3 regions of the Exiguobacterium sp. FD-YE-25-4 genome follow, and region 3 is predicted to be linked to each of the others. Evidence: riboswitches for the same ligand, from Rfam matches in the RefSeq annotation. Region 3 holds a riboswitch; each other region holds the start of a gene.
The links. A riboswitch is a leader RNA that binds a small molecule or an ion and turns the genes downstream of it on or off. The one in region 3 is predicted to bind S-adenosylmethionine.

Region 1: linked by a shared signal. The riboswitch ahead of AC13H5_RS01665 (Na+/H+ antiporter NhaC family protein) and the one ahead of msrA (peptide-methionine (S)-S-oxide reductase MsrA) in region 3 are both predicted to bind S-adenosylmethionine.
Region 2: linked by a shared signal. The riboswitch ahead of metK (methionine adenosyltransferase) and the one ahead of msrA (peptide-methionine (S)-S-oxide reductase MsrA) in region 3 are both predicted to bind S-adenosylmethionine.

Annotation. Positions count from the first base shown of each region.
Region 1 covers NZ_CM168041.1:316,958-326,748, forward strand. Annotated here, with positions in the region: gene AC13H5_RS01630 (diacylglycerol/polyprenol kinase family protein) at 104-754, shown strand; gene murB (UDP-N-acetylmuramate dehydrogenase) at 909-1,829, shown strand; gene ald (alanine dehydrogenase) at 1,919-3,049, opposite strand; gene AC13H5_RS01645 (PucR family transcriptional regulator) at 3,181-4,404, opposite strand; gene AC13H5_RS01650 (divergent PAP2 family protein) at 4,507-4,932, opposite strand; gene trhO (oxygen-dependent tRNA uridine(34) hydroxylase TrhO) at 5,050-5,991, opposite strand; gene AC13H5_RS01660 (TVP38/TMEM64 family protein) at 6,214-6,864, shown strand; gene AC13H5_RS01665 (Na+/H+ antiporter NhaC family protein) at 6,886-8,187, opposite strand; SAM riboswitch class I at 8,240-8,335, opposite strand; gene AC13H5_RS01670 (GGDEF domain-containing protein) at 8,432-9,791, opposite strand, start outside.
Region 2 covers NZ_CM168041.1:1,966,400-1,976,190, forward strand. Annotated here, with positions in the region: gene AC13H5_RS10165 (GNAT family N-acetyltransferase) at 1-233, opposite strand, end outside; gene AC13H5_RS10170 (hypothetical protein) at 398-925, shown strand; gene metK (methionine adenosyltransferase) at 968-2,176, opposite strand; SAM riboswitch class I at 2,307-2,426, opposite strand; gene pckA (phosphoenolpyruvate carboxykinase (ATP)) at 2,741-4,312, shown strand; gene AC13H5_RS10185 (alpha/beta hydrolase family protein) at 4,346-5,104, opposite strand; gene ytkD (RNA deprotection pyrophosphohydrolase) at 5,085-5,558, opposite strand; gene AC13H5_RS10195 (glucose-6-phosphate isomerase) at 5,657-7,009, opposite strand; gene AC13H5_RS10200 (iron-containing alcohol dehydrogenase) at 7,116-8,279, opposite strand; gene AC13H5_RS10205 (Gfo/Idh/MocA family protein) at 8,348-9,346, opposite strand; gene yugI (S1 domain-containing post-transcriptional regulator GSP13) at 9,441-9,791, opposite strand, start outside.
Region 3 covers NZ_CM168041.1:1,590,942-1,600,732, reverse strand. Annotated here, with positions in the region: gene AC13H5_RS08295 (sodium:calcium antiporter) at 1-416, shown strand, start outside; gene AC13H5_RS08290 (bifunctional glycosyltransferase family 2/GtrA family protein) at 519-1,577, shown strand; gene AC13H5_RS08285 (3'-5' exonuclease) at 1,621-2,187, opposite strand; gene AC13H5_RS08280 (four-helix bundle copper-binding protein) at 2,254-2,586, opposite strand; tRNA gene AC13H5_RS08275 (tRNA-Ala) at 2,701-2,773, opposite strand; gene AC13H5_RS08270 (GRP family sugar transporter) at 2,907-3,770, shown strand; gene msrA (peptide-methionine (S)-S-oxide reductase MsrA) at 3,799-4,311, opposite strand; SAM riboswitch class I at 4,375-4,475, opposite strand; gene AC13H5_RS08260 (hypothetical protein) at 4,520-4,681, opposite strand; gene AC13H5_RS08255 (amidase family protein) at 4,793-6,196, shown strand; gene rlmN (dual-specificity RNA methyltransferase RlmN) at 6,266-7,327, shown strand; gene AC13H5_RS08245 (SMP-30/gluconolactonase/LRE family protein) at 7,506-8,387, shown strand; gene AC13H5_RS08240 (hypothetical protein) at 8,400-8,663, shown strand; gene AC13H5_RS08235 (GTP-binding protein) at 8,765-9,791, shown strand, end outside.

The sequences.
Region 1 (9,791 bases), 1.3 Mb from region 3:
ATTTGACCTCATTCTACCAAATGTTTGAAAAGGAAGCTAGGCTATCGCCTGATTAAGGTATAATGGAAACGTATAAAAAAATGTAGATAAAGGTGGTCCAACGATGAATGAATGGGTCAGTTCCATCCTGTCCATCGTCATTGTCCTGGTGTTTCTCGTCGGTCTTGAACAGATTGGCAAACGCCTCGGCTGGACGGATGAGACAATTCGAAAGAGTGTACATATCGCGGTCGGCCATTGGTCGCTGCTTGCAGTCTGGTTAATGGAGACTTGGTACGTCGCAGCCGTCCCGCTCGTCTTCTTCACGTTTGCGAACGCATTGCTTCTTTATAAGAGTCCGTCACCGGTCCACCAGACGGAGCGCAAATCACTCGGTACCGTCTATTATCCGATCGCCTTGCTCGTCATCCTGTACTTTTTCTTCGAATCGGAGCCGCTCGCTTTTTTGGCCGGATCGCTCGTTTTGGCGTGGGGAGATGGGTTGGCCGCTCTGATTGGACGTAAATATGGTACAGTGACGTACGACTTATACGGACAGAAACGCTCGTTTCAAGGGAGCATGGCCATGTTCCTCAGTTCGTACGCTGTCCTCTTTTTATTGTTTTTGTGGGATGATGTTCCACTTTGGCAAGTGGTAACATATGGATTCATCATTTCCATTATCGCTACGTTGACAGAAGCGATTTCGTATCGGGACTGGGATAATTTCACAATTCCTATCGTGGTGGCAGTAGCTACATCATTATTGCTATAAACTAATTGCTTCATTGTAAAGAAAACGTTGCTTGTCACCCCTGTCAAAGATTTGTATACTGTGTTTCGTACTGAAATCATTCAGTGACGTGTTTGCCTCTCTCTTGACAAACCGAGGCATGCTTAAAATAGAACGTAAAGGATTGAGGCAACGCATGAGCTTTTTAGACCAACTACTTACTATCATTCCGGCCGATCGCGTCAACCAAGACGAACCACTGTCGGCACACACGTATACAAAATTAGGCGGGAAGGCCGATTATTTCGTGGCCCCGCACACGTACGAGGAAGTACAAGCCGTGCTTGAACTTGCTCATCGCGAGAGCGTCCCGTTCATGATTCTCGGGTTTGGATCAAACTTGATTGTCCGTGACGGCGGCCTTCGCGGAATCGTCTTGAACTTGAACGAGTTGAAAACGATTCGTCGCGATGGGAATCAATTGATCGCCCAAGCCGGCGCGGCCATCATCGATGTGTCACGCCAAGCGCTCACCGAGGAACTATCAGGCTTAGAATTCGCCTGTGGCATCCCGGGGACGGTCGGTGGCGCGGTCTACATGAACGCAGGCGCCTACGGTGGAGAGACGAAAGACGTCATCGCGAGCGCGGTCGTCTTGTCACCAGAAGGCGAACTCATGACGCTCACGAAAGAAGAGCTCGACCTCGATTATCGGACGAGCCGAGTTTCTAAAGACGGGCTGATTGTCCTCGAAGCGACGTTCGAACTCGAGCCGCTCGGCTATGAGGCAATCAAAGAAGTGATGGATGACTTGACGCACAAGCGCGAGTCGAAACAACCGCTTGAATACCCATCGTGTGGTAGCGTCTTTAAACGACCGCCTGGTTACTTTGCCGGTAAATTGATTCAAGACTGCGGCCTGCAAGGGAAGCGGATTGGCGGGGCGGAGGTCTCGCTCAAGCACGCCGGATTCATCGTCAATATCGATGAAGCGACGGCGACTGAATATATCTCGCTCATCCGTCACGTCCAAGCGACGGTGAAGGCGAAGTTCGAGATTGAGCTTGAACCAGAAGTCAAAATCATTGGTGAGGATATCGCCGTCGAAAACGCATAAGCACGAAAACGCTCGAACCAACCGGTTCGAGCGTTTTTTGATGATGTGACGACATAAAAACCGACAGAATAGTTCTGTCGGTTTGGTCCTTACGCTTGTAATTGTTTTGTGACCGCTTCAGCAGGCGCCACGAACGTGTAGCCGAGGTCACGCGCGACAGCCTCATACGTGACTGTCCCGTCGATGACGTTCAAGCCTTTGAGTAACGCCGCGTTTTCACGAAGCGCCGGGAAAATCCCTTTTTGAGCGCACTCGACGATATACGGCATCGTCGCGTTCGTCAAACCGAGCGTCGACGTCCGTGGGACAGCACCTGGCATGTTGGCGACGGCATAGTGTTGGACGCCGTAGCGCTCATACGTCGGTGCGTCATGCGTCGTAATATGGTCGATCGTCTCGCAAATCCCGCCTTGGTCGATGGCGACGTCGACGATGACCGACCCCGGTGACATCTGTTGCACCATTTCTTTTGTGACGAGTTTCGGTGCTTTCGCGCCTGGGATGAGGACGGCACCGATGACGAGGTCACTGTCAGCCACTTGTTTGGCGATATTGTAGCTGTTTGAGATGAGCGTATTGATCGTGTTGCCGAATTGGTCGTCGATTTGGCGAAGACGGGCTGGACTGATGTCCATGATTGTGACGTTGGCACCGAGGCCGATGGCGATGCGGGCTGCGTTCATCCCGACGACACCTCCCCCGATGACGGTGACGTTCGCACGTGGTACGCCAGGCAAGCCTGACAAGAGAATCCCTTTTCCACCGTGCGGTTTTTCAAGGATTTGGGCCCCGATTTGAGCGGCCATCCGTCCAGCCACTTCGCTCATCGGTGTGAGGAGCGGCAACGTGCGGTCGATTTCAACCGTCTCGTAAGCGATCGCCGTCACGCCTGAATCGACGAGTGCTTTCGTGAGATCTGGTTCGGCTGCCAAGTGCAAGTAGGTGAAGAGCGTCAAGTCCGGACGGAAATAACGATATTCAGACGGTTGCGGTTCTTTTACTTTCAACGCTAATTCGACGTTTCCCCAAACGTCTGCGGCTGTGTCGACGATTGTCGCCCCTGCATCGACATACTCCATGTTCGTGAAGCCGCTCCCGACACCGGCTTCCGTCTCGACGAGAACCTCGTGTCCAAGCTCAGTTAATACGGCTGCACCCATCGGCGTCAAGGCGACGCGGTTTTCATTGTTTTTGATTTCTTTCAATACCCCGATTTTCATGTAAAGTTCCCCTTTCTCTCTACTGACACAATTTGTTCACACCTCTAGTATAGACCCATCCGAAAACGCTGTCTTTAGCATGGATTCTAAAAATGACAATGCCCACTTTGTGAAAAATCACAAAGCGGGCATCAATCATCTTGTCGGTATTGGCCTGCCTTGATGGCGAGGTAAACAGCGGCTCGTTCGGGCAATGAGACTTGCGTAATATTCGTCAGGTCCTCGATGCGGCGAATCCGATAGAGCACGGTGTTCGGATGGATGTGAAGATGGGCGGCGACGCGTTTGACGTTCCCATCAAAATAGAAATACCACTCGAGCGTCGTGACGAGCTCGGTATGATGGGCGACATCATATGCCTGCAAACGCTCGATGGTCGGATGCGTTTCGAGCCGAAGCCCGATTCGGCGAGCGAGATCTGGGACGAGCTGATAAATCCCGATTTGTTCGAACGTGTGCGTCGCGGCAAGCTCATAGGGGAACTTCCGACGAAGCGAGGTGACCTGTCGTGCTTCTTCCATCGCGGCATACAGCATGTCGCTCTCAAAGAAACGACGGCTGACGCCTAAACGTGGATCGACTTCCGTGAATTTCTCTCGGAGCTGTGTCTCGAAGCGATTGGCCCACTGCAAAAGTGCCGTCTCTTCCTCGGCTAACTCCGATTTCATATAATGCCAGACGAGTAGCTGTTGACCATCGATGGCGTGCAACACGACCTCGATCGCTTGTTGGGTCGCGAGAACATAAAACAATCGCTCCGCCAGCTGTGGGGTGATCGGTTGGCCGCACTCGATGATGGTGAGTCGGCTGGCGACAGCAATCGGGGCGAGTTCGTTCAAACGATCGCGATGAGCGGGCGACAAATTGGGGCTGGCCAACACCTCTAAAAAGAAACGCTCGAGCTCGGCATCGATGCGCCGCTCATGCATGGCGATGGTCATGAGCAATTTTTTAGCGATGCTCGCGCCTTCTTTTAACACAGTGAGCTCTTGTTCCGAGAACGGGGTCGTTCGGGCCAGGCTCCAAATATAACCGAGCACATCGTCCTGTTGTTTGATAACGACAGCGGCACGTTCGCCTAAACCGACAGCCACCCGGGCTGGGATGACGACCGGTTCGTCTCGGTCGATCACTTCTTGCAGGATTCCACTTTCCCATAAGTCCTCGATGACCGCTTCCGGCACACGACGGCCGATGATGGTCGCGATGCGGGCCGGGTCGGTCGAGTCGGGGTGGGTGCTGTAGGCGAGCAACTGGTGGTGGCGATTTTCAATCGTGATTGGGGCCCGAATCGCTTGTCCGATTGCTTCGGCGAGTGTATCGAGCGATTCATAAGATTTCTGCAAAAAAGGCATGTCGATTCCTCCTCTCTCTCACTATACCGTCTCTGTTGTGAAAGTTCACAAAAAGATGGAAGTGTTTTGAGAAGAAGGGGCGACATGCCTCTAAAATTCAGCTTAAATCGGGAAAAACAATCCGATGACGAGACCGAGCAGGGCACCGACGATGACTTGGAACGGGGTGTGACCGACCAACTCATTTAAAATCGGTGTCTCATGTTTGATGCCTTTGAAATAGTCGTTCAACAAACGGGCTTGGAACCCGACCGCTTGCCGGACACCGGTCGCGTCGTACATGACGATCGTCGCGAAAATCAGGGCGAGCGCGAACATGCTGGAGTCGAGCCCTTCGATACGCCCGATCACGGTCGTCAATGCGACGACGGTCGAGGAGTGGGAACTTGGCATCCCACCTGAGGCAAACATGATTTCAAGTTCAAAATCTCGTGTTTTAATGAGTTCGGTTACGAGCTTGGCCGCTTGGGCGATGAACCACGCGAGCAAGGCGGCGAGTAAAGGTTCGTTAAAGAGCAATCGATTCACTTCCTGTCTGACAATGGTATCTACACTATACCCGATTCTTTCAGGCACTAGACGTAAAGTTTTTGTCAAAAAAAGCACCTCGAGCATAGGCTCGAAGTGCTTCTCGGTCGATTTTTGTTACCCGACGACGCCTTCAGTCTCCTGAAGTTTGTCCGCGATATTCTCGATGATATAGCGGTTACGTGGATGCTCCTGGCACTCTTTCGAGCATGAACGCATTTGTTTCGGTTCACACTCTTCACAACAGAAGTGTTGAGCATTACACACCGGGTTGGCACAATTAACGTAACGGACCGTCTTCGTCCCACAGTGCATGCACTCGGAAACAACCGACGGATTGACCGTGTTGACTGGGACGTTGATGCGCTCGTCAAAGACGTAGAGCTCGCCTTCCCAATTTTCGCCTTTCGTGGCGTCGTCTTTGCCGTACATGGCGACGCCGCCTTTTAGGTGGAAAATGTTGTCGTGACCTTGGTCACGCATATATGCGGTAAATTTCTCGCAACGGACGCCTCCGGTACAGTACGTGAGTAAGGTTTTCCCTTCGTAGAGGTCCTTGTTCTCTTCGAGCCAATCTGGCATGTAACGAGAAGCCTCTACGTCGATTTTGATCGCATTTTTAAAGTGACCAAGATCGTACTCGTAGTTGTTACGAACATCGAGGATGACGACATCGTCGCGATTCATCATCTCTTTCCATTCTGCCGGTTCGAGGTACGCACCGTGCTGTTTAGGAACGTCGAACTCACCATCAAAGCGCCACGTCACAAGCTCTTTCTTATGACGGACAAAGATTTTTTTGAACGCATGCTCTTCGACTTCATCGATTTTGAACTCGATATCGCTGAAAAGCGGGTTCGCTTTCAAGTCGTTCATGTATTGCTCGGTCTGTTCCCAAGTCCCAGAGCACGTTCCGTTGATTCCTTCGGAAGAAATCAAGATCCGTCCTTTGATGCCAAGGTCCTTACAATACTTGAGGTGCTCTTGTGTGAGCGTTTCTGGGTCTTCGATGTTGACGTACTTATAGTACAGCAAGACCCGCATTGGTTTTGTTTCCATGTTATTACTCCCCTGTGTTCAGTTTTTTGCAGGAAAACGAACGTTGGGTTGTGTCGTTCGACGAGCGGACTTGCCTGCAACCACAAGTCCATATTATATGATAGATATCACAGCGAAATTTCGCAAATACTTTTTATTTTTTTTACTGGCGTGCAGGGGGATGCGTCTTCCTGAGCGAAATCGGGTAAAAGGTATTAATGAAAGTCGAAGGTGGAAACTGATATGCTCACATCACTCCAACAATGGATTATCCAACTGATTGAATGGCTGCAAGAGCTTCCGGGAGGCCCATGGGCAGGACTAGGGGCGCCGTTCCTTGAGGCGATCTTTCCATTTCTTCCGCTCGTCCTCATCATTTCGGCGAACGCGGCCACGTATGGGTTCTTGCTCGGGACGTTATTGTCTTGGGTCGGTAGTTTACTAGGGACGATTCTTGTCTTTACAGCCGTCCGTTACGTATTCCGTAAACCGATGACACGGTGGCTCGAAAAACATAAACAAGGGGTATATTGGCTGGAACGCATCAACCATATGAGCCCGATCTCGCTTGGGTTTTTATATTCGCTCCCGTTCATCCCGGTCAGTTTGATCACATACTTACTTGCCCTCATTCAAATGCCGCTTCGGACATTCATCATGGCGGCGGGGTTCGGGAAACTGCTTGTCGTCTTGATTTTTTCGGTCATTGGTGACCAGTGGGAAGAGTTTATTCAAAGTCCGTTCCGCTTATCGATGCTTGGACTGTTACTGTTTGTTCTTTGGGCGATCAGCCGTGGCCTCGAGGAATTGCTCAAGCGGCGCGCCTTCAAAAAACGCAACGAACAACTTCAACGTGAACGTGAAACGAAACGTCAAACGACCCTTCGAAGCTAGTGCTTCAAAGGGTCGTTTTGGTCAGGCGCGCTTTTTGAAACGCGGGAAGTTAAAGACGATGGCCAGCCCTCCGCAAATGAAGAGCAGGAATGGATAGAACATATACGGGACGAGCGCTGGTGACGCCGTATTCGTCAATTCGGCGGCGATGAGCAGCTGTGCCCCATAAGGCAACAGGCCTTGGACGCCACACGAGAAGATGTCGAGCACACTCGCTGATTTCTTTCGCTCGATGTCATACGTGTCGGCGATATTGGCGGCGAGCGGACCGGCCACGAGAATCGAGATCGTGTTGTTCGCCGTCGCAACGTTCGTCGCGCTGACGAGCCCGGCGATGCTCCATTCGGCACCGGCACGTTTTTGAATCCGCGACGTGAGCGCGTCACGCAAGTAAGTGAGCCCGCCGTTATGCGAGATGAGTCCGACGAGTCCGCCCATGAGGAGCGTCAAGAGCGAAATCTCGGCCATACCCATCATCCCGTCTGCCATAGCCGTGACGTATGAAGTGACAGCCAAACTCCCATCGATCAAACCGATGATGCCGGTCAAGGCAATCCCGCCAAGCAAAACGAGAATGACGTTCAACCCGGTCAAGGCGAGAGCGATGACGGCGAGGTATGGAATGAGTTTATACCATTCGAACGCGGCTGCATCGACAGTCGATTCTCCACTCGATAACACCGATAAGAGGACGATTGTGATAAGGGCGGCCGGGAGGACAATCCAAAAGTTGGTTCGGAATTTGTCACGCATATTGGTACGCTGGGTCCGGACGGCAGCGATTGTCGTGTCCGAGATGAACGACAAGTTGTCCCCGAACATGGCACCACCGACGACGGCAGCCGCCGCGATGGCGATATTGACGCCACTTTCTTCGTGGATACCGAGCGCGATCGGGGCGAGGGCGGCAATCGTGCCCGTCGACGTTCCCATCGCCATCGAGATGAAAGCCGCGATGACGAATAAACCGCTCAGTAGAAGCGAGGACGGTAAAAATGTCAGCGCCGCATTGACGGTCGCGTCGATTGCGCCGATTGCTTCGGCGACACTCGAGAACGCTCCGGCGAGCAAGAAGATGAAGACCATGATCAAAATGCCGGGGTTCCCCGCACCTTGGGCGACACGCTCGACCGTCTGAGTGACGCTGCCTTTCGTCATCATCGCCGCGACGATGACCGCGATCAACGCCGCGATCAGGACCGGGAATTTATAAAAGTCGTTATAGTAGATGCCTGCCCCGATAAAGAAGACGAGGAAGACGAGCAAAGGCAATAGTGCCCATTTGTTAGCTGTCGGTTGTTCCAATCGATTCACCTCATTCATAAAATAAAAAGAGAGCCTTCTGAAAAAAGGCTCTCTCTACAAGAAAACACTTTTTTCATCTTTCGAGCAGACTGCTCGCTGGATTTGGCACAGGTTACCCGCTGCCGAGACGTCACTGGGCCAGTCCCTCAGTCTCTCTTGATAAAAAAGTTGTGATATTTAATTATAAGACACGTTCCCTAACGTACCTGTTTCAAATCCGCTTGTCAATAGCAAACCCCCACGCGGTGAACGTGGGGGTGAGTCAGGTCGTTAAGAAATTGTAATGGGCGACGCGGTTGCGTCCGGCGTACTTCCCGCCGACGTAGAGGGCCCGGTCAGCGTTACGGATCGTATCGTCGAGGCGTTTGTCACCGAACGCCTGAATCGTGTCGACACCGATCGAAGCGGTGACGGGGATATCGATTCCGTCGACGTGGAACGGTTTGTTCTCGATTTGTTGGCGGATGCGCTCGGCGATCTCGACGGCGGCCTCAACATCACAACGGTTTAAGAGCAAGATGAACTCTTCACCGCCGTAACGGGCGGCAAAATCTTCGGTGCGGAGTGCCTGGCGAATCCGCCGTCCAAACTCTTGGAGCACACTGTCCCCGACTTGATGTCCGTGCAAATCGTTGATTTTTTTGAAAAAGTCGATGTCGAGCATCGCGACCGAAATCGGATACATCGAACCGTCCGAGATTTGTTGAATCCCGTATTCGTAAAACGCGCGTGCATTCGCGAGCAGCGTCAAGCTGTCGGTCCGACTTTCCGTGTAAAGACGGTCGCGCTCATGGCAACGGCTGATCGTCCGGTTGAACGACTTGAGAAGTTTGACGATTTCACGTTGGATGGTCGAGGGATACCCATAGACGTGTTCACCCGTCATGACGAGCCACGTGCGAATCCCTTCGATCTCCTCGGACCGAACCGAGATGAAACTATGATAGTCGTCGTCAAATTCGTTCGACAGTGGTGCGTCCCATTCGAAGCGCATCTCATATTCGACCGAGGCTTCGTTCGGATAAGCGTGATCGAGCAAATCGAACACGATGTGACGGTCAATCGGCTGACGCGTCTTCAAATCAAAGTACAGGGTACGGTCGAACAGTTTAAACTCGACGAACCCTTCGTCATAGTGATTGAGCCGCTCACATTGACTGAGAAACACTTCGATGGCTTGCGCCTCGCTCTGCGATAACGACACGGCTTCTTTTGCCTCATCATACTGTTCAATCAACGATTTAAAGGCGTCTTGCCGGCCTTTTTGGATGATGAGCCGCTTGATGAAGAACGTCAACGCGGCAGCGATGCTGCTGACGACGAGTAAATTCGTCTCCCGGAACAACGAGGCCGCCAAAATGAAGACGAGACTGACGATATACGTATAAAACGCGATGCTCAGAAAATCGCGGACCGGGATGTCGACGCGGAACCACCAACCGACTTGATACTTTTGCACGACCGTGTTCAAGATGATGGCCAGAATCAAACCGGCGAGCGGCAGGAACGAGTCTTGAGAATAGAAGCCGAGACCGGTCACACCACCAAGTGCCAAGTAAACACCGGCTGGGATGGCAATCTCCAAGAAAGACGTGATGGCGTTCCAAGGATACGTGAAGCGG
Region 2 (9,791 bases), 380 kb from region 3:
GTATCCCCGCGGTCGATCGCATGATAGAACCCGATGACGTCGCCTTCGGCTTCACCGACAATGAACAACTGCTCTTTCGCTTCCTCGCTTGAACTGATGGCGCGGACGATCTCTTCTTGCTGATAAGCCCGTTCCATTACTTTTGAACGAACCTCGTCTTGTTCACTGACCGTTGCGAGCGCAATATCGCGGATGGTGGCGGCATCTTCTGGTACGGCTTCCCTGATCTTCATAACGGCATCCCCCTTTTGGCCAATCTAGTAGTATCATTCCCCATCAGCAAAAAAATATCCTGCCCGCTCATTACTTTTTGATGTCGAAATGAAGGAAGACGTTATTTTCCATTTTGACTCGGGTATAAGAGTATCAATGCCAACTTACAAAAAGGAGTGTTACTATGGAACCGAAACTACAACATGATCCAAAACTAGAGCAAGCCAACAATCCAAATCGTCAGTTTGACCAAGCAAATGCAGGTGGCCCTAAAATCACCGTCGTGACCGGGATGCTCCTCGGCGCCCTCGTCGGCGGTCTGCTCGCCTTACTTAGCACGTCGAACCGTGAGAACACGAAACAATCGTTCTCGAGCGCGAAATCGTCGGTCGGCGGTCTCGTCGATACAGTCAAACAAGACCCAGCCGGAAAGGCCTCACAAGTCATCGACCAAGTGAAATCAGCTTCTGGAATCATCCAAGAAGTTGCCACTGACGTTCAAAACGTATACGAGAAAGTCGCTGGTGAAGTCGACACGGTCAAAGAAGACGTGAACAAAGTCGTCGGCACGGCGCAAGAAGCGAAGTCAGATCTTCAATCGATCGGCGAGAAAGTCGTCGATGCGAAAGATACGGCGCTCGGGCAAGAAACTTCATCCGACACGTCATCAAGCAATAACGAATCATCGAATGACAACAAAACACAAGCCTAACAAAAAAACGACCTTTCGCTGAGAAAGGTCGTTTTTACTGTCTTATGCGAAGCGTTTCGCGCCTTCTTCAAGCACTGCCGCTTTATCCGTTTGCTCCCATGGGAGTTCAACGTCTGTACGACCGAAGTGGCCGTAAGCTGCTGTCTGCTTGTAGATTGGACGGCGAAGGTCGAGCATCTTGATGATGCCGGCCGGACGGAGGTCGAAGTTCTCGCGAACGAGTTCGACGAGCTCAGTCTCGCTCAATTTGCCTGTGCCGAACGTGTCGACTGCGATCGATACCGGGTGGGCAACGCCGATCGCGTAAGCAAGTTGAACTTCTGCTTTGTCAGCAAGTCCCGCTGCAACGAGGTTTTTCGCTACGTAACGAGCCGCGTACGCCGCTGAACGGTCAACTTTGGTTGGATCTTTACCTGAGAACGCGCCGCCGCCGTGGCGAGCGTAACCACCGTACGTATCGACGATGATTTTACGTCCTGTAAGGCCTGCATCCCCTTGTGGTCCACCGATGACGAAACGGCCAGTCGGGTTGATGAAGTATTTTGTATCCGCGTCGATAAGTTCAGACGGGATGACCGCGTCGATGACGTGCTCTTTCAAATCAGCTTGGATTTGTTCGAGTGTGATGTCTTCGGCGTGTTGCGTCGAGATGACGATTGTGTCGATGCGAACCGGGTTGTTCGCTTCGTCGTATTCGACCGTCACTTGTGTCTTACCATCAGGACGAAGGTAAGCGAGCGTGCCGTTCTTACGAACTTCTGCCAAACGACGTGACAATTTGTGCGCGAGTGAAATCGGGAGCGGCATGAGTTCTGGTGTCTCTTTTGTTGCGTAACCGAACATGAGACCTTGGTCACCAGCGCCGATCGCATCGATTTCTTCTTCAGTCATTTGTCCTTCACGAGCTTCAAGCGCTTGGTCGACACCTTGGGCGATGTCTACCGATTGCTCATCAATCGATGTGAGGACAGCACAAGTCTCTGCATCAAAACCATATTTTGCACGTGTGTAGCCGATCTCACGAACTGTTTCACGAACAACTTTCGGGATATCCACGTAAGTTGATGTTGTGATCTCACCTGCTACGAGCACGAGACCTGTCGTGACAGATGTCTCAGCCGCAACGCGGGCGTTTGGATCTTCAGCTAAAATCGCATCCAAAATCGCATCTGAGATTTGGTCACAAATTTTATCCGGATGTCCTTCCGTGACGGACTCCGAAGTGAAAAGTCGACGGTTCAAGTTTGCCATTTCGAAAAACCTCCTATAATAAGGGTGATGTGTGGACGGTACTCGTTCCCCTTACGCGTTGCTTTGGGACGGTAATGAAAAAAACCTTTCGCCATGTTCAATGGGAAAGGTTGAATCGTTCTTCCTTACCCTCTTATCGTTCGAAGCTTGCGCTTCGCTTCAGGATAGCACCTTTTCCGAATAACAATGACAAATCGGACGGTTGCTGGGCTTCGTAGGGCCTTGTTCCCTCCACCGCTCAGAATAAGAGTATCCGTTACGAAGACCATCATATAAATGACACCCCGTTCTGTCAAGCGTATCGACTGAATTCGTAAAACTTTTCACGAACTCGCAATAGTTATGTTTGTGAAATATCAAACATTTTTTTGTCGGTTTTCGATTTTGTACTATGACCTGGTACAGAATATGTTAGAATGACAGTGTAAGAAAGCGCTTACTTTAAAGGGTAAAAAAGGCTTGTTTTTGATTAGTATGTCACATATAATAAAAACGTCATACTAATCAAACGCGGAAGTATGCGGATTTCATCCACATCTATTTAGGGGAAAGGTGGGATTCAGGATGGCGACAACGCTCCTGAAAATCGAAGAATTAATTAAAGGTGCCGACATGATGCGGAACTTAACGGTTCCAGAATTGGTGGAAGAAGCCATTCGCAACGGGGAAGGCGTACTGACGAAAGACGGGGCTTTATCGGTCAGTACAGGTAAATTCACAGGACGGTCACCGAAAGACAAATTCGTCGTGCAAGATGAAGTCAGCAATCATTTAGTAGACTGGGGTCCGGTCAACCAACCGATCGCAGAAGAGAAGTTCACGGCACTGCTCGATAAAGTGCTCACGCATCTCGAGACGAAAGACAAGCTCTATTATCTCGAGGCGTCTGCCGGGGCTGACGAGCATTATACGCTTCCAGTGCGGGCCATCACAGAATACGCGTGGCACAACTTGTTCGCGAAACAGTTGTTCTTGCGCGAATGGCCGACACAAGGTGCCTTTGATCCGTTCACGGTCATCTATGCACCGAGCTATAAGGCCGATCCGGAAGTCGACGGGACGAACTCCGAAACGTTCATTCTCGTCTCATTCGCCAAACGGACCATTCTGATCGGGGGAACAGAATACGGCGGCGAAATTAAAAAATCGATTTTTTCAGTCATGAACTTCCTGTTACCGGAACAGCATGTCTTGTCGATGCATTGCTCGGCGAACGTATCGGACGCCGGCGAGACGGCTCTCTTCTTCGGGCTATCGGGTACCGGAAAGACGACGCTATCGGCCGACACAGAACGTCATTTAATCGGGGACGACGAGCATGGTTGGTCTCCTGACGGCGTCTTCAACATTGAAGGCGGTTGCTACGCGAAGACGATCAACTTGTCGCGTGAGAACGAACCTCAAATCTACGATGCCATTCGATTTGGCTCGTTGATTGAGAACGTCGTCTTGGACGAGGAACGGGCACCAGACTACAAGAACATCTCACTCACTGAGAACACACGGGCCGCCTACCCGATTCAATTTATCGATAACGCGATGCTTCCGTCACGAGCCGGTCATCCGAACACGATCGTCTTCTTGACGGCCGACGCATACGGCGTCCTGCCTCCAATCAGCAAATTGACGAAGGAGCAGGCGATGTATCACTTCTTGTCAGGCTATACGTCGAAGCTAGCCGGCACGGAGCGCGGCGTGACGGAGCCTCAGGCGACCTTCTCGACATGTTTCGGGTCACCGTTCTTGCCGCTCGCACCTGAACGCTACGCCGACATGCTCGGCACGTTGATCGAGAAACATGACGTCGACGTCTATCTCGTCAATACCGGTTGGACCGGCGGCGCATACGGCGAAGGATCGCGGATGAAGCTCGCCTATACACGGGCGATGGTGAACGCGGCCGTCAACGGGAAATTGCGTGACGTCGAGACGACGCGCCATGACATCTTCAACGTCGAGATTCCACGCCACATCGACGGGGTGCCAGACGACGTGCTCAACCCACGGGGCACATGGAAAGACGGGGCCCGCTACGACGCCGAGGCGGCAGCGCTCGCCTGTAAGTTCCAAGACAACTTCAAACGATTCACGAAAGCGAGTGAGGCGGTCGTCGCAGCCGGCCCAATCATCGTGTAATAAAAAATGACTAGCGCCTGGTTTAGGCGCTAGTCATTTTTTTGGTGCGACGGCTAACATCCAGTCCATCGCCTCATCGGTCGTCTTCCACTTTTCCCAAAACGGGAGTTGATGAGCGAACGGGACGATCCAAAGTTCGGCCCGCTCCCCCATCCGTTCGGCCACGGCTGTCGCATGACGGAGCCGCACTTGCTCGTCGTCTGTCCCGTGAATCAATAACGTCGGGGCCTCCCAGTCCTTGTAGAGGGGTGAACGCTCCACATACGCCTCACGAGCCGCTTCCGGGTCACCCCCGATCATACGGCGGAGCATTTTCCGCATCGAGCGTTGCTCTTCGTACGTCCATTCCAAATTGGTGACACCCGCCCATGACGTCACGGACGTGAGCGGCCGCTCCGCGGCGAGCGACAACGCCATCATGCCTCCGCGCGAGAAGCCAAGGGCATGAATGAGCGTGTCCGTTCGATGGACGCGATCATAAAGAGACAAGACATCCTCTAAATCGGCCCCGCCGAAGTCTTCTTTCCCGCTCCCCCCATGGTTACCACGGTAAACAGGCGCCACGACGTGGAAGCCTTTGGCCGCGAACTGCATCAACCGGGGCAAGCGCACGTCCCCGATGCGTCCTGTTCCGCCGCGCAAATAAAACAGGACGTGCCCGTTCGGTCGCGTCGGCGTGATCGTATAGGCGACGACATCCTCACCATCGCGCGTCGCGTACCAGCCACGGTGGACCGCATAACCGGCATATGGAGGGAGGACCTCGATCCGGTCAAACCATTCGTTTTTCATGTAGCACCTTCATCGTTTCCGGGAGCACCCGGTCTTTCATCATGAAACTGTACCGGTTGTTCCGGAGCAGATTCGTTGGCAGTTCTTTCATGAGCACGGCGCCGTCGGTCTCATCGACGGCCGGATGGTCATCGAAGCGCTCGATCTCGGCAAAGTAAATATTTTTGATGACCGTGTCCCCGCGCCCGAGCACGCGGTATTGTCCGAGATAGTGCAGCGTCTTCACGACACCGCCCGTCTCTTCATACACTTCCCGAATCGCGGCATCATCCTCATGTTCGCCGGGCTCAACTTTTCCACCCGGGAACTCGAGTCCGCGTTGCTTATGCTTCGTCAGCACCCATTGATTCTCATAGCGGGCGACGACCCAGACGTGGAGCGGCGTATCCGAAAATGGATAGTGCGCGAAGCTCAACTCGACTTTATTGTGATAGTAGTCCGTGAATGTCAACATAGTCCATCCCTTTCTTTCCCCTGTCTACTCTCACTTTACCTTGTCTTCCACTAGTTTCAAACAAAAAAATAGGCCCGCCGGAGCGGACCTACTCGAAATTATTGGTTCAAGCGCTTTTCAAGCTCAGCTTTTTGTTCTTCGTAACCTGGTTTTCCAAGCAACGCGAACATGTTCGCTTTATACGCTTCGACGCCCGGTTGGTTGAACGGGTTCACCCCGAGAATGTATCCGCTCATCGCGCATGCCTTCTCGAAGAAGTAGAACAAGTAACCGAGGTGGTACGGCGTCATCTCTGGCAATTCGACAACGAGGTTCGGTACCTCTCCGTCCGTGTGGGCAAGGAGTGTTCCTTCAGCCGCTTTGTCGTTCACGAATTGGATCGTTTCGCCGGCGAGGAAGTTCAAGCCGTCGAGATCTTGCGCGTCTTCTGGCACGTTCATCGCGTGACGGACGTTCGTGACACGGATGACCGTCTCGAACAAGTCACGACGACCTTCTTGGATGTATTGTCCCATCGAGTGGAGGTCAGTTGAGAAGTCGACAGCCGCCGGGAAGATCCCTTTGTTGTCTTTTCCTTCTGATTCGCCGTAAAGCTGTTTCCACCACTCCGACACGTAGTGCAAGGCCGGTTCGTAGTTGACGAGCAACTCGATCGACTTGCCTTTCGCATACAAGGCGTTACGGACGACCGCATATTGGTACGCCTCGTTCTCAGAGAGCTCTGGTGACGAATAGGCGTTTTGTGCGTCGCGTGCACCTTCCATGAGGGCATCGATGTCGATGCCTGCCGCAGCGATCGGAAGGAGTCCGACCGGTGTGAGGACCGAGAAGCGGCCTCCGACGTCATCCGGGATGACGAACGTCTCGTAGCCTTCCGCATCCGCAAGCGTCTTCAAGGCGCCACGGGCACGGTCTGTCGTCGCATAGATGCGCTCACGAGCACCGTCTTGACCATACTTGTCTTCCATGAATTGTTTCAAGACACGGAACGCGATCGCCGGCTCTGTCGTCGTTCCCGATTTCGAGATGACGTTGACCGAGACGTCTTTGCCTTCGAGCACCTGGAGCAACTCCGTCAAATAAGTAGACGAGATGTTGTGACCTGCGAAGAAGACTTGTGGCGCGTTGCGCTCTTCTTTTGACAATACGTTGAAGAATGAATGTTGAAGCATCTCGATGGCCGCGCGTGCGCCGAGGTATGATCCACCGATCCCGACGACGACGAGGACGTCCGAGTTCTCACGGATTCGTTCCGCGGCCGCTTTGATGCGGGCAAACTCATCCGTATCGTAGTTTGTTGGGAGGTCGACCCACCCAAGGAAATCGCTACCTGCCCCGCTGCGGTCATGGATGACCGAATGCATTGCTTTCACGGTTTCTTGCAATTGATCGACTTCATGTTCCCCGACGAAAGACAGGGCGTTTGAATAATCGAAACGTACAGTTGACATGTCATTTCCTCCTTTAAATCGCTCCTTGAAGAGCCATACATGACCCATCATAAACGGAAACGTCGGATTCGTTCAATCATTATTGCAAAATAGGCATCAAATCGCCTTATTTGCTCAACTCAAGAATCGCTGCCACGTCTTCACGTTCGAGTGTGCGGAAGCGACCGAACGCCCCGCGTTTCATCGCCGAATCCAAGATGGCGTCGAACGTCGACTCGTCGATGTCATAGTCACGGAGCGAGCTTGGCGCGCCGAGCTCATCGAAGAAGGCACGAACGGCTGCAATCGTACGCTTCGCCGTTTCCAAATCTGTGTCAGCCGGTTCGACGTTGAACACTTCTGTGCCTAAGCGTGCGAAACGTGCTGCATTGTCTTCATCGAGTACATGTTCCATCCAGCGCGGGAACAGGATCGCGAGTCCGCCTGCATGCGGGATGTCATGGACAGCCGAGACCGCATGTTCGATGTTGTGCGATGCCCAGTCGCCCGAGGCACCCATTTGGAGCACACCGTTCAAGGCGATCGTACCTGAGAACAAGATGATGGCGCGCAAGTCGACATTTTCTAAATCGGCGATGAGTTTCGTTGCCGATTCGACGACCGCTTTCAATACGCCTTCCGTCATCCGCTCTTGAACCGGCGCATGGTTCGGGTGGAAGTACTGCTCGAAACAGTGGCTCATCATGTCGACGATGCCGTAAATCGTTTGGTCTTTTGGCACTGATACCGTGTAACGTGGGTCGAGGATCGAGAACGTCGGATAGACGAGCGGGTGACCCCAGCCGTACTTCTCTTGTGTCTCCCAGTTCGTGATGACCGAACCTGAGTTCATCTCAGAACCGGTCGCCGCGAGCGTGAGCACCGTACCGAACGGGACCGCTTCCGTCGGGATGTGGTCACGGAGCACGATGTCCCAAGCGTCGCCTTCATACGGGATGGCCGCCGAGATGAGTTTCGTGCAATCGATGACCGAACCGCCGCCGACTGCGAGCAATGCGTCGATGTTTTCTTCACGCGCTTGTTTGACGGCACGACGTACCGTCTCGATGCGCGGGTTCGGCTCGACGCCTGAGAAGTCGACGAAATCGATCGAGGCGTTGTTCAGTTCCGCCACGACTTCATCGTACGTGCCGTTCTTTTTGATGCTCCCGCCTCCATAGACGAGCATCACTTTCTTGGCGTCAAGCGCCTTCAACTCGCTCGCGAGTTTTTCAATCTGATGTGTCCCGAAAATAAGTTTCGTCGGGTTCTTGTATTCAAAGTTGTGCATGTTTCATCCTCCTTCGAAAATATGTAACACCTACACTATATACCCTGTTTTTTATGATTGAAAAGCAATCAGGCCTGAGCGTAGATGCGGTCGATGATCGTATGGAGCGTCACCGCCTGTTCCGCTTGCAGGTACGATGGCTCGTGCCGACAAGCCTCGAGGAACGTGCGAATCTGACTGGCGTACGGATCTTGGAGCGTCAGATGGGCCGGTGATTTATCGAATAAGGCGCCATGCTCTTCCGTATGGAGTTGGAGAGGAAAGAGCGACGCCCCGCCCGTCGTGCCCCGTAGTTCGACCCGCATCGTGTCCGCCGCCTCGACATTGGCCATGAAACTCGCGTCTAAAAACAAAGATGCTCCGTTGTCGAACGTGACCATCGCCCGGGCCGTGTCTTCGACCGAGAACGCCTCCGCGTCCCAATCACCCATCAGCCCGACACCAGGCCGTGTGCCGAGGTATTGACCGACGTGACCGATGACATCGACCGGCTTCGGATAATCCATCAAATACAAGGCGAGGTCGAGCATATGTACCCCGATATCAAGCAGTGCACCGCCTCCTTGCAGTTCCTTATCCGTGAACACGCCCCATCCCGGGATACCACGACGCCGCAGGGCAAGGGCCGTCGCCGCATAGACATGACCGAGTTCCCCGGCATCGATCATCCGTTTCAATAGTTGTGTGTCCGACCGGTGCCGGTAATGGAATCCGTAATGCAGCGTCCGCTCTGCCTTCCGGGCCGCTTCTAGCATCTCGTTCGCCTCACGGGCCGAGATGGCCGGTGGCTTCTCACAGAGGACGTGACATCCTGCCTCGAGTGCGGCGATGACTTGCGCTTTGTGGAGCGCGTTCGGCGTACATACACTGACCGCATCGAGTTGTTCTGTGACGAGCATCTCTTCGACCGTCTCATACACCCGTTTGATTCCAAACTGTTCAGCCACCGCTTCCCCGCGCTCTCGCGTCCGATTCATGACGGCGACGACGTCGGCCCCTGCCGCGATGTATTGCGGGATATGGGCAGTCTTGGCAATTCCACCCGTACCGATGATTCCGATTCTCATGGTCCTCACTCCTTTTCTGTACTGTTCGTGAACGAGCGGGACATTTCCTGTACAAAAAAAAGACGACCTGCACATGGCAGGTCGTCTCAATCACTTACTTCTTGAAGTTCGTGTTTTTGATCCAGTCTTCGAGCTTGTCCTTGAGGACAGTGAATCCTGGAGCTTCTTCTTGCTTGAAGTTTGAAGCTTCGTTGCGGCGTGGTGCGCCACGACGAGCTGGCTTAGCCGACTTCTCGCGTTTTGGAGCTTCTTGTGTCGCTTTCATTGAAAGCTTGATTTTCTTAGATGCTTCATCAACATCAAGAATTTTCACTTCAACTTCTTGACCGACTTGAACGTACTCGTTCACGTCTTTCACGTAGTCGTGTGAGATTTCAGAGATGTGGACAAGACCTTGAGTCTCGTCGTCGAGTGCGACGAACGCACCGAAAGGTTGGATTCCTGT
Region 3 (9,791 bases):
CGGCCGGAACGGCGCTTTCAGTGTTAGGTGACCAAATCGCCGTCGTGACCGGACTCGGTTCGAGCTTTGTCGGCAGTTTCTTGATCGCGGCCTCGACGTCGCTCCCAGAAGCGGTCGCCGTCTTCGTCGCCTTGAAGCTTGGTAACGTCAACTTGGCGTTCGGTTCGATTTTGGGGAGTAACATCTTCAATATGCTCATCATCGCGATGTCGGATGTCTTCTACCGAGGCGGTTCGATTTTGGCGGATGTGTCCACGTCACACTTGGTGACGGCGATCGGGATCACGATCTTGTCGGTCTTGGTCATGTACAGTGTCCTTCGAAAAGATGTCACGTCGAAGTTCCGCTACGTCTTGCCGTCCGTTCTCGTCGTCCTCGTCTATTTCGCGTCGTCTTACTTCATCTTCATCGGTTGATCGACCACACGGTGTCCTCGGACATCGTGTTTTTTGTTTGAGGCGGTTCGAGGAATCACTTTTCACTCACTTGGGTATAGAAGGAGGGAAGGAGGGGTGGCGATGCAAATGCATTCCGTGGAACGTCTTGATGATTACGTCATATTAATCCCAGCATATAATCCCGATCAAGCGCTCGTCACACTGGTCCGGGAGTTGAAAGAAGAAGGGTTCGTCCATCTGTTCGTCGTGAACGATGGGAGTGCCGAGACGTCCCGTCCGATTTTTGACGAGGTCGGAAAATGGGTCACGGTGCTCGAGCATACCCGGAATCAAGGGAAGGGTGCGGCGTTGAAAACCGGGATTCGACATGTCGTTCAGCATTTCCCTAGAACGAACGGGGTCATCACGGTCGATGCGGATGGGCAACATCTGCCGGCCGACGTCTTGAAGCTGTATGAAGAAGGCATACGTTGGCCTCATCATTTGATTATGGGCTGCCGCGACTTTTCAGGGTCCGATATCCCGTTCCGGAGCCGATTCGGAAATCAGATGACGCGCGGCGTCATGTTGCTCGGCAGCGGTCTTCGTCTGAAGGACACCCAAACCGGCCTCCGGGCGATTCCGCTGCGGTATGCAGAACAATTGCTTGATGTGCCGGGGAACCGTTATGAGTTCGAGATGAACATGTTGACGTTCACGAAACGATTGCAAGTTCCGATTCATCAGACACCAATTCAAACCGTCTATGTGGCAGAAAACGCCTCGTCCCATTTCCGGCCGGTGATCGACTCGATTCTTATCTATCGCATGTTTTTGGCCTATTCATTATCATCGGTCGCATCATTTCTGTTAGACATCGGGTTCTATGCCTTGTTCGTCTATTTGTTGAATCCGTGGTTCGAGACGACGCACGTCTTGATTGCGACGGTCGTGGCCCGTATCCTGTCATCGCTGTTCAATTATTTCGTCAATCGGAAAATTGTGTTCCATTCGAAGGCGAAGCGGGCGATGCCGAAATACTTCGGTCTCGTCGGATTGCAGATGGCGCTGTCGGCCGGTCTCGTCTATGCGCTGTTCTATGTCATCCGCGACGGTGAGGTGTGGATCAAAGTGTTCGTCGACAGCTTCTTGTTCGTCGTCAGTTATTATGTCCAGAAAAAATGGATCTTTAAACGCTAACAGGCCAAGACGTGTGTCTTGGCCTGTCTGGCATGCATATCGTTCAATAAGCGAGTTTTCCGAGCTTGACCGATGTGTACCGGTGCAGTTCACGCGGATCATGGATCCCGGTCTTCTGCATCATGTCGCGCATGAGCAGGGCACAGACGCGAGCATCTTCAGCCGCATCGTGGTGGATGAACGGGACGTTCAAATATTCCGCCATCGTGTTCAGCTTGTGATTCGGCAGACCTGGATACAGTTTTCTCGACAACTTGACGGTACAGCCGTACTCGATCGTCGGAAACGTATATAAATCGTATTTGGCGATCGCTTTCTTGAACGCGCCCATATCGAACGAAGCGTTGTGTGCCATGACGAGATCGACATCCCGCAGCGTCGGATAGAGCTGTTCGAGCACCTCGGGTAACGCTGGGGCGTCCCAGACATCGCTTGGCCGGATGCCGTGGACCCGGATATTGCCGGCATCGAAGTCTTCCTCCGGATTGACGAGCAGTTGGTTCGTTTCGATGATTTCACCGTCGACGAGCAGGCTCCAGCCGACAGAGCAGATGCTGCGACTATCGCGGTTCGCCGTCTCGACGTCGATGGCAAGAATTGAATGTGGCATAATTGATCCCTTTCTCGTAAAAACAAGTATAAAAAAAGTCTAACATATCGTTAGACTAAAAAGCGATTATGCGGCCACGAGGTTGCGGCATGCTTCGGCACAGCGGAGACATGCTTCGGCACAGCGTTGGCAATGGTCGTGCAAGTGGCGGCCACATTCGACGGCGCACGTGTCACACACCTGGGCGCAGAGTGCACCAATCGGTTTGGTGAAAGCCGAATCGGTCTCGAGCGCGTTCAAGGCGAGTGCACACACTTCCGAACATTCTTTCGTCAGCCGGATACACTCGGCGACCATCAACAAGTCTTCTTCTTGTAAGCATTTTGAGAAACAATGATTGCTTGCCCGCATACAGTCGATGACGGCTAAAATGGTCTCTTCGACAGAGGCTCGGTCCATGATAAGTCCCCCTTTAGAATAATGATGTCTTACAATCATTACCCGCTAGCGGATGAGTTAAACCGAGCGGCGACGCAAAAAAGTCACCCCTCGAATGAGTGGTGACTTCAATAATGGAGCATAGCGGGCTCGAACCGCTGACCTCCACGCTGCCAGCGTGGCGCTCTCCCAGCTGAGCTAATGCCCCGTTCGAAAATTATTATATCATCCTAGTAAAACATTTGGCAATGGCTATTTTTAATTTTTTTGAACAAAGTTTAATCAGCACTGAACGTGGGAAAATCACAAATGATGTTATATTACGAAAGCAGGTGTCATGTATGGAAATGATTTTACTCGCACTCTTACCTGCCTTGATGTGGGGGAGCATCCCGCTCATCGTCTCAAAGGTCGGCGGGAAGCCGATTCAACAGTTGATCGGGACGACAATCGGGGCGATGGTGATGGCGGTCATTATCGCACTCGTGTTCAATCCCGGGTTCACGACGCTCGCAATCGTGACCGGATTCATCTCCGGCGCGTTTTGGGCACTCGGACAATATTTACAGTTCCAATCGTTTCAAATTTTAAGTGTCTCGAAGGCGATGCCGATCAGCACCGGCATGCAGCTTCTCGGTACATCGTTGTTCGGTGTCATCGTCCTCGGAGACTGGAAAACGACGACCGAACTATGGCTCGGATTTTCGGCGCTCGTTCTCATCGTGATTGGGGCTGCGTTGACGTCGTATCAGCAGAACAAAGACGGCGACAGCAGCGGCGCCTTGAAGAAAGGCTTGCTCGTTCTGCTCGTGTCGAGTATCGGTTACGTGACGTACGCCGTCCTGACGAACTATTTCGAGGTCGACGGGATCACGGCGATCTTGCCACAGTCGGTCGGGATGTTCGTCGCGGCGCTGTTGTTCAGCCTGCGTGAGAAAGATGTGAAGAAGTTCGATCCGAAGACGTTCAAAAACATCTTGGCCGGGATCGCCTGGGGGATCGGGAACTTCGGGCTGTTCGTGTCGAGCGGTGAAGTCGGAATCGCGACGTCATTCGCCTTGTCGCAATTGAACGTCGTCGTGGCGACGCTCGGCGGGATCTATCTATTAAAAGAAGAGAAGACGACGAAAGAACGTGTCTTCGTCTTTATGGGTATCGGCCTCATCGTCGTGGCCGGATTCATGCTCGGAATCGCTAAAAGCTAAAAGACGGGTCAGACGACCCGTCTTTCGCTTACCAGGCTTGTTCGATGAATGCGTCACGCCCAGATTTTTTCCGGTCCTCTTTATAGTGGGCCGGATTTTTTTTATGGAAGTCTTGATGGTACTCCTCGGCCGGATAGAACGTGTCGGCCGGTAAAATCTTCGTGACGATCGGCTGTTGGAAACGTCCGCTCGCCGCGAGCGCGTCGCGACTCTGCTCTGCTTTCACACGTTGTTCTTCCGTATGATAGAAGATGGCCGGCGCATATTGACTGCCTCGGTCTTGGAATTGACCGCCGTCATCGGTCGGATCGGTCTGAATCCAATACAGTTCGAGCAGTCGCTCATAAGCGAACAGCGTCGGGTCGAACGTGATCTCGACGACCTCATAGTGTCCGGTCGTCCCTGTCTTCACTTGTTCATACGTCGGATCGTCGACGTGACCTCCCGTATAACCTGATACGATCGACTCGATGCCGGGTTGTTCCTCGAACGGCGTCACCATGCACCAAAAGCAGCCGCCTGCGAATGTTGCTTTCTCCATTATCTTGTCCCCCTCATCTTCATTCCCAAAAAAAGCGCCCATGTCATCGACATGAGCGCTCTGTCATATCGGCCAAGGCAATCGCCTTGCTGGTAGTAGCACCTTGCCGTAGCAGGTTGCTGTGAAGTCATAGAGCCAGGTCTCTCGTTCACTCAAGATATCGATATGTAGTTGGTGACAGCATCATACCATCAGATTTGAAGCGGCGTCAACGGTTTGGCTTGCGCCGTAGTTGGAGCAAGGTGGCACCGAGGATCAGGATGACGAGCACGATGGAGAGCGGTAGCGTATACGGGGCGTCCCCGGCATATAACTGTAAGAAGAACAAGGCAAAGACGGACAATAAGACGAGTACGTACGAACGGTTCATAGTAACCTCCCTTTTCTTTCAGTGTACCAAGTTACACATTCGTTGGCGAACGAAAACAGGAAATCAAATGTCGATAGCGAATACCATCGAGTGACCAAAGGAGGAATCAATATGACTGACACATTTGATTTTATGGAACTCGATATCGAATCTGCCCATCGCGGATATAAAGAAGGAACGTTTACGGCACGTGACGTGACGGCCTACTATTTGACCCGGATCGCCCAGTTCAACGACAAACTGAAGGCGGTCATTCAAGTGAACCCGGACGCGTTGTTCGAGGCCGAGTCGGCTGACCGGGCGTTTCGTCGCGGGTTACGCTTGCCGCTACTCGGCATCCCTGTCTTGATCAAAGACAATGTCGAGACAGCCGGACTCATGAAGACGACGGCCGGGGCCGTCGCCCTCGAACATCACTTCGCAGGCCGGGACGCCCATCTCGTCCAAAACCTGCGAGCGAGCGGGGCCATCATCCTCGGGAAAGCGAACTTGTCCGAATGGGCCAACTTTTTGACCGAGGGCATGCCGAACGGCTGGAGCGGTGTCGGTGGGCAGACGCTCAATCCATATGGGGATAAGCTCGATGTCGGAGGTTCGAGCTCAGGTTCGGCCTCTGCGGTCGCAGCGAACCTGACACTGCTCGCTGTCGGTAGCGAGACGAGCGGCTCCATCATCCATCCGAGCGTGCACAATGGCATCGTCGGCATCAAACCGACCGTCGGCCTCATCAGTCGGAGTGGCATCATCCCGATTTCGCGGTCGCAAGACACGGCGGGACCGATGGCACGAACGCTCGAAGACGCGGTAAGGGCACTTGAGGCGATGGTAGGGGAAGACCCGGCGGACCCGGCGACACTCAACCTCCCGGCCGGCCCGCCGTATCGGACGTGCCTCGACGAGCGCCAAGCGGTCGGGATGCGTGTCGGGATCGTCAAAGCTGATTTATCAGCAGAAGAACAAGCATTATACGGTGAGACGACCGAGCTGTTGAAACAGAGCGGCATCGACCTTGTCGAAGTCGAACTGCCCGCCCATGATACACTCGACCAAGGCGATATTTTGTACCACGAGTTCAAACTCGGGATCGAGGCGTACCTGGCCACGACGACGCTCCCGTACGAGACGTTGTCGGATTTGATGGACTGGAACAACAGACATCCTGAGACGATCCCGCACGGACAAAAGACGTTCGAGAAAGCGGAAAGATTGTCGGGACGTCTCATCGAGGCGGCCTATTTGACGCGCCGGCTCGATGACGTGCGTGACGCCAAGACGGACGGACTCGACCGCCTATTAAACGAACAGCAGTTGCACGCGCTCGTCTTGCCTCACGATTTGAACTATGACATGGCGGCAAAAGCCGGGCATCCGACCATCACGATCCCATATCGCTTGAAAGCGAGCGGGGCGCCGTTCGGCCTGTCGTTCACCGGGACGAGTTATGCCGAACGTGACTTGATCCGTCTGGCGTATGCGTTCGAGCGGCATATTTCGCGTCCCGTTCCACCGTTATAAGAACGTTGCACCCGTCGTCCACGTCCGCTACAATGGTACGTATGCGGATTGAAGAAAGGACAGATAGCAATGAAACCATCTATATACGGGCTGACGTTCGATCAGCTGACAGAAGCGTGTGTCTCTTGGGGATACAGCGCCTTCCATGCGAGACAAATTTGGGACTCGCTCTACATCGACCGAGTGAAACAAATCGAGGACATCTCGGTACGGGCCGAGGTGCGTGAGGCGATCGCCGCCGAATACGTCATCTCGACGCAAGACCTGTTCGTCAAACAAGAGGCGGGCGACGGGACGGTCAAATTTTTACTTAAACTACACGACGGGCACTATATCGAGACTGTGCTCATGCGACATAAGTACGGCCGTTCGGTCTGTGTGACGACGCAGGTCGGGTGCAATATCGGCTGCAGCTTCTGTGCGAGCGGTCTCTTGAAGAAGACACGTGATTTGACGGCGGGCGAAGTCGTCGAACAAATCATGACCGTTCAACACTACTTGGACGAAGTCGGCGAAGGGGCCCGGGTCAGCCATATCGTCGTCATGGGGATCGGCGAACCGTTCGATAACTTTGACAACTTGGTCGACTTCCTGCGTGTCGTCAAGGACGAGCGCGGTCTCGCGATCGCGCCGCGTAAAATCAACGTCTCGACGAGCGGACTCGCCGACAAGATTTACAAGTTCGCGGACCTCGATTTGCGCATCAACTTGGCGCTGTCGCTCCATGCGCCGAACGACGCGCTGCGGACGCAAATCATGAAAATCAACCGGGCGTTCCCGCTCGACAAGCTCATGCCGGCCATCCGGTATTACGTCGAGAAGACGAACAAACGAATCACGTTCGAATATATTCTCCTGTCGAAAGTGAACGATTTACCGGAGCACGCCGAGGAATTGGCGGCGCTCATCGACGATATTAAGGACAAGTCGTACGTCAACTTGATCCCGTATAACCCGGTCAACGAGCATATCCAATACGAGCGCAGTACCTCGGAGGACATCATGGCGTTCTATGATGTCTTGAAGAAGCGTGGCATCAACACCGGTGTCCGCCTTGAGCACGGGACTGACATCGATGCGGCATGCGGCCAGTTGCGCAGTAAACATATGAACGTCGAAGGTGCGAAATAAGTGGACTCCTTGAATCGAATGATTCAAGGAGTTTTTTTTTTTTTCATAGAGCCGCTCCGGTGAAGGAAAGACGGACATCGCCCCCAACTCTGCGGAACGATTTTGAAAAATCTTGAATAGACCTTGTCTGCTCAGGGAATAGTCAGTTGAAATCAATGTAGAGAGTGGAGGCAATTCAATGGAGACAGTAAACGCTGCGTTATGGATTCGAGTCAGAAATACACTTGGGGAAGGCCCGTGTTGGGATGCTGAACTGAAACGGTTCTATTGGGTCGACATCGAAGGACACACACTTTGGTGGTACGACGAAAAGGAAGATGAGCTGTCATCGTTCGATATGGGACAACAGATCGGGTTTGCGGTCCCGAAAGTGACAGACGGCGTCGTCGTCGGCTTGAAAGATGGCATTTATGAATGGGACGAGGGATCGAAGCGACTCGATAAACTCGTCGAACTCGATGACCCGGAAGGGGATCTTCGCTTCAACGACGGAAAGGCCGACCCGTACGGACGAATCTTTGCCGGGACGCTTCATCTCAACGACGAGGAGAACGAGGCGACGCTCTATCGCTTGAACCGTGACGGCACGACCGAGGTCATGCTCAGTGAATTGACGCTGTCAAACGGTCTGACATGGTCTCCGGACCACTCGACGTTCTACCATATCGATACACCGACCGAGACGGTCCGCAAATACCCGTTCGACTTGAAAACAGGAACACTCGGGGATGGGGAAGTCGTCATCGATTTCAAAGATGAGGAAGGATTCCCGGACGGTATGACATCCGATGAAGACGGCTTTTTATGGATTGCCCACTTTGCGGGCGGACGCGTCTCGCGCTGGAACCCGAAGACGGGTGAAAAAGTGCTCGAGGTGCTCGTGCCGGCCCCGAACGTCACGTCATGCTGTTTCGTCGGTGATGACTTGAAACAACTTGCCATCACGACGGCGCGCGAAGGAATGGATGACGCGGCGCTCGAGGCCCATCCGGACGCAGGTTCGGTCTTTAAAATTGATACAGATGTGAAAGGGATGCCGCTCTATCGGTTTGGTCGATAAGGAGGTACGAAGATGGTAAAACGATTGCTCGTTCGTGCGGGAATCGGTTTGGCGCTCGCGGCGGTCGCCCGGGTCGGGATTCAAAAGCTGTTGGAAGCGAACCGGGAAGACGATCATACGTATTTGAATCCGCGGTGGGATGAGACGCCGAGTGTGGATGCCGATAAGGACGCGGATGAGGTCGGTCTGACCCAGCTCGACTCGATTTATCGAGCCGAGTGGCAGGCGAACGCCTATCCACGCTCAGAGGCCGAACGCAAGGCGTTAGAAGAATAAGCAGGAGAACACGTCCGGAAACGGGCGTGTTTTTTCTTGACAAGACGTCACCGACCCGTCATCATCTAAAAAGTAACGATTACGATTTAGGAGTGGGTAGAATGAGACGAATCCCGATCACCGTGCTGTCCGGTTATTTAGGAAGCGGTAAGACGACACTATTGAACCACATATTGAACAATCGGACGGGCAAGAAATACGCCGTCATCGTCAACGACATGAGCGAGTTGAATATCGATGAGCGATTGATTGAACAGGGCGGTTTCTCGAGAACGGACGAAAAGTTGGTCGAACTATCGAACGGCTGCATTTGTTGCACGCTCCGTGAGGACCTGCTCGAGGCGGTAGCAGAGCTTGCGCACGACCGGGACCTCGACGGAATCATCATCGAGTCGTCCGGGATCTCAGAGCCGATCCCGGTCGCCCAAACGTTTACATATGCTGATGACGCCCTCGGCATCGATTTGACGAACCGAGTCTATATCGATGCGATGGTGACCGTCGTCGATGCGTTTCGGTTCTTAAAAGATTTCAACTCGGGCGAGTCGCTCCATGAACGTAAGCAGGCGATTGACGCGACGGACGTCCGCGAAGTCGTCGACCTACTCGTCGACCAAGTCGAATTCGCCGATATCATCGTCTTGAACAAGGCGGATCGCGTGACCGAGACCGAACTCAGCGAGATGACCGGACTGTTGAAGGCGCTCAACCCAACCGCGAAGCTGTTGACGTCTGTCCATGCGAACGTGGAATTGACCGAGCTGTTGGATGTCAATTTGTTCGATTTCGAACAGGCGATGCATGCGGCCGGGTGGATTCAAGAACTTGAGACAGATGTGCACACGCCGGAGACGGAAGAGTATGGCATCAGCTCATTCGTCTACCGTCGGCGTCGGCCGTTCCACCCGGAGCGTCTCCATACCTGGATTGAGACGTTTCCGGAAGAAATCGTCCGTGCGAAAGGGTTTTTATGGATCGCTTCACGGAACGACCTCGCCTGTCTGTTTTCACAAGCGGGTTACGCCTCGACGCTCGAACATGCCGGACGCTGGCTCGCGACGCTTCCGGAAGAAGAGCGTCGTCACATGTTCGCGGCCGAACCGGAACTCGACGCCGACTATGTCGAAC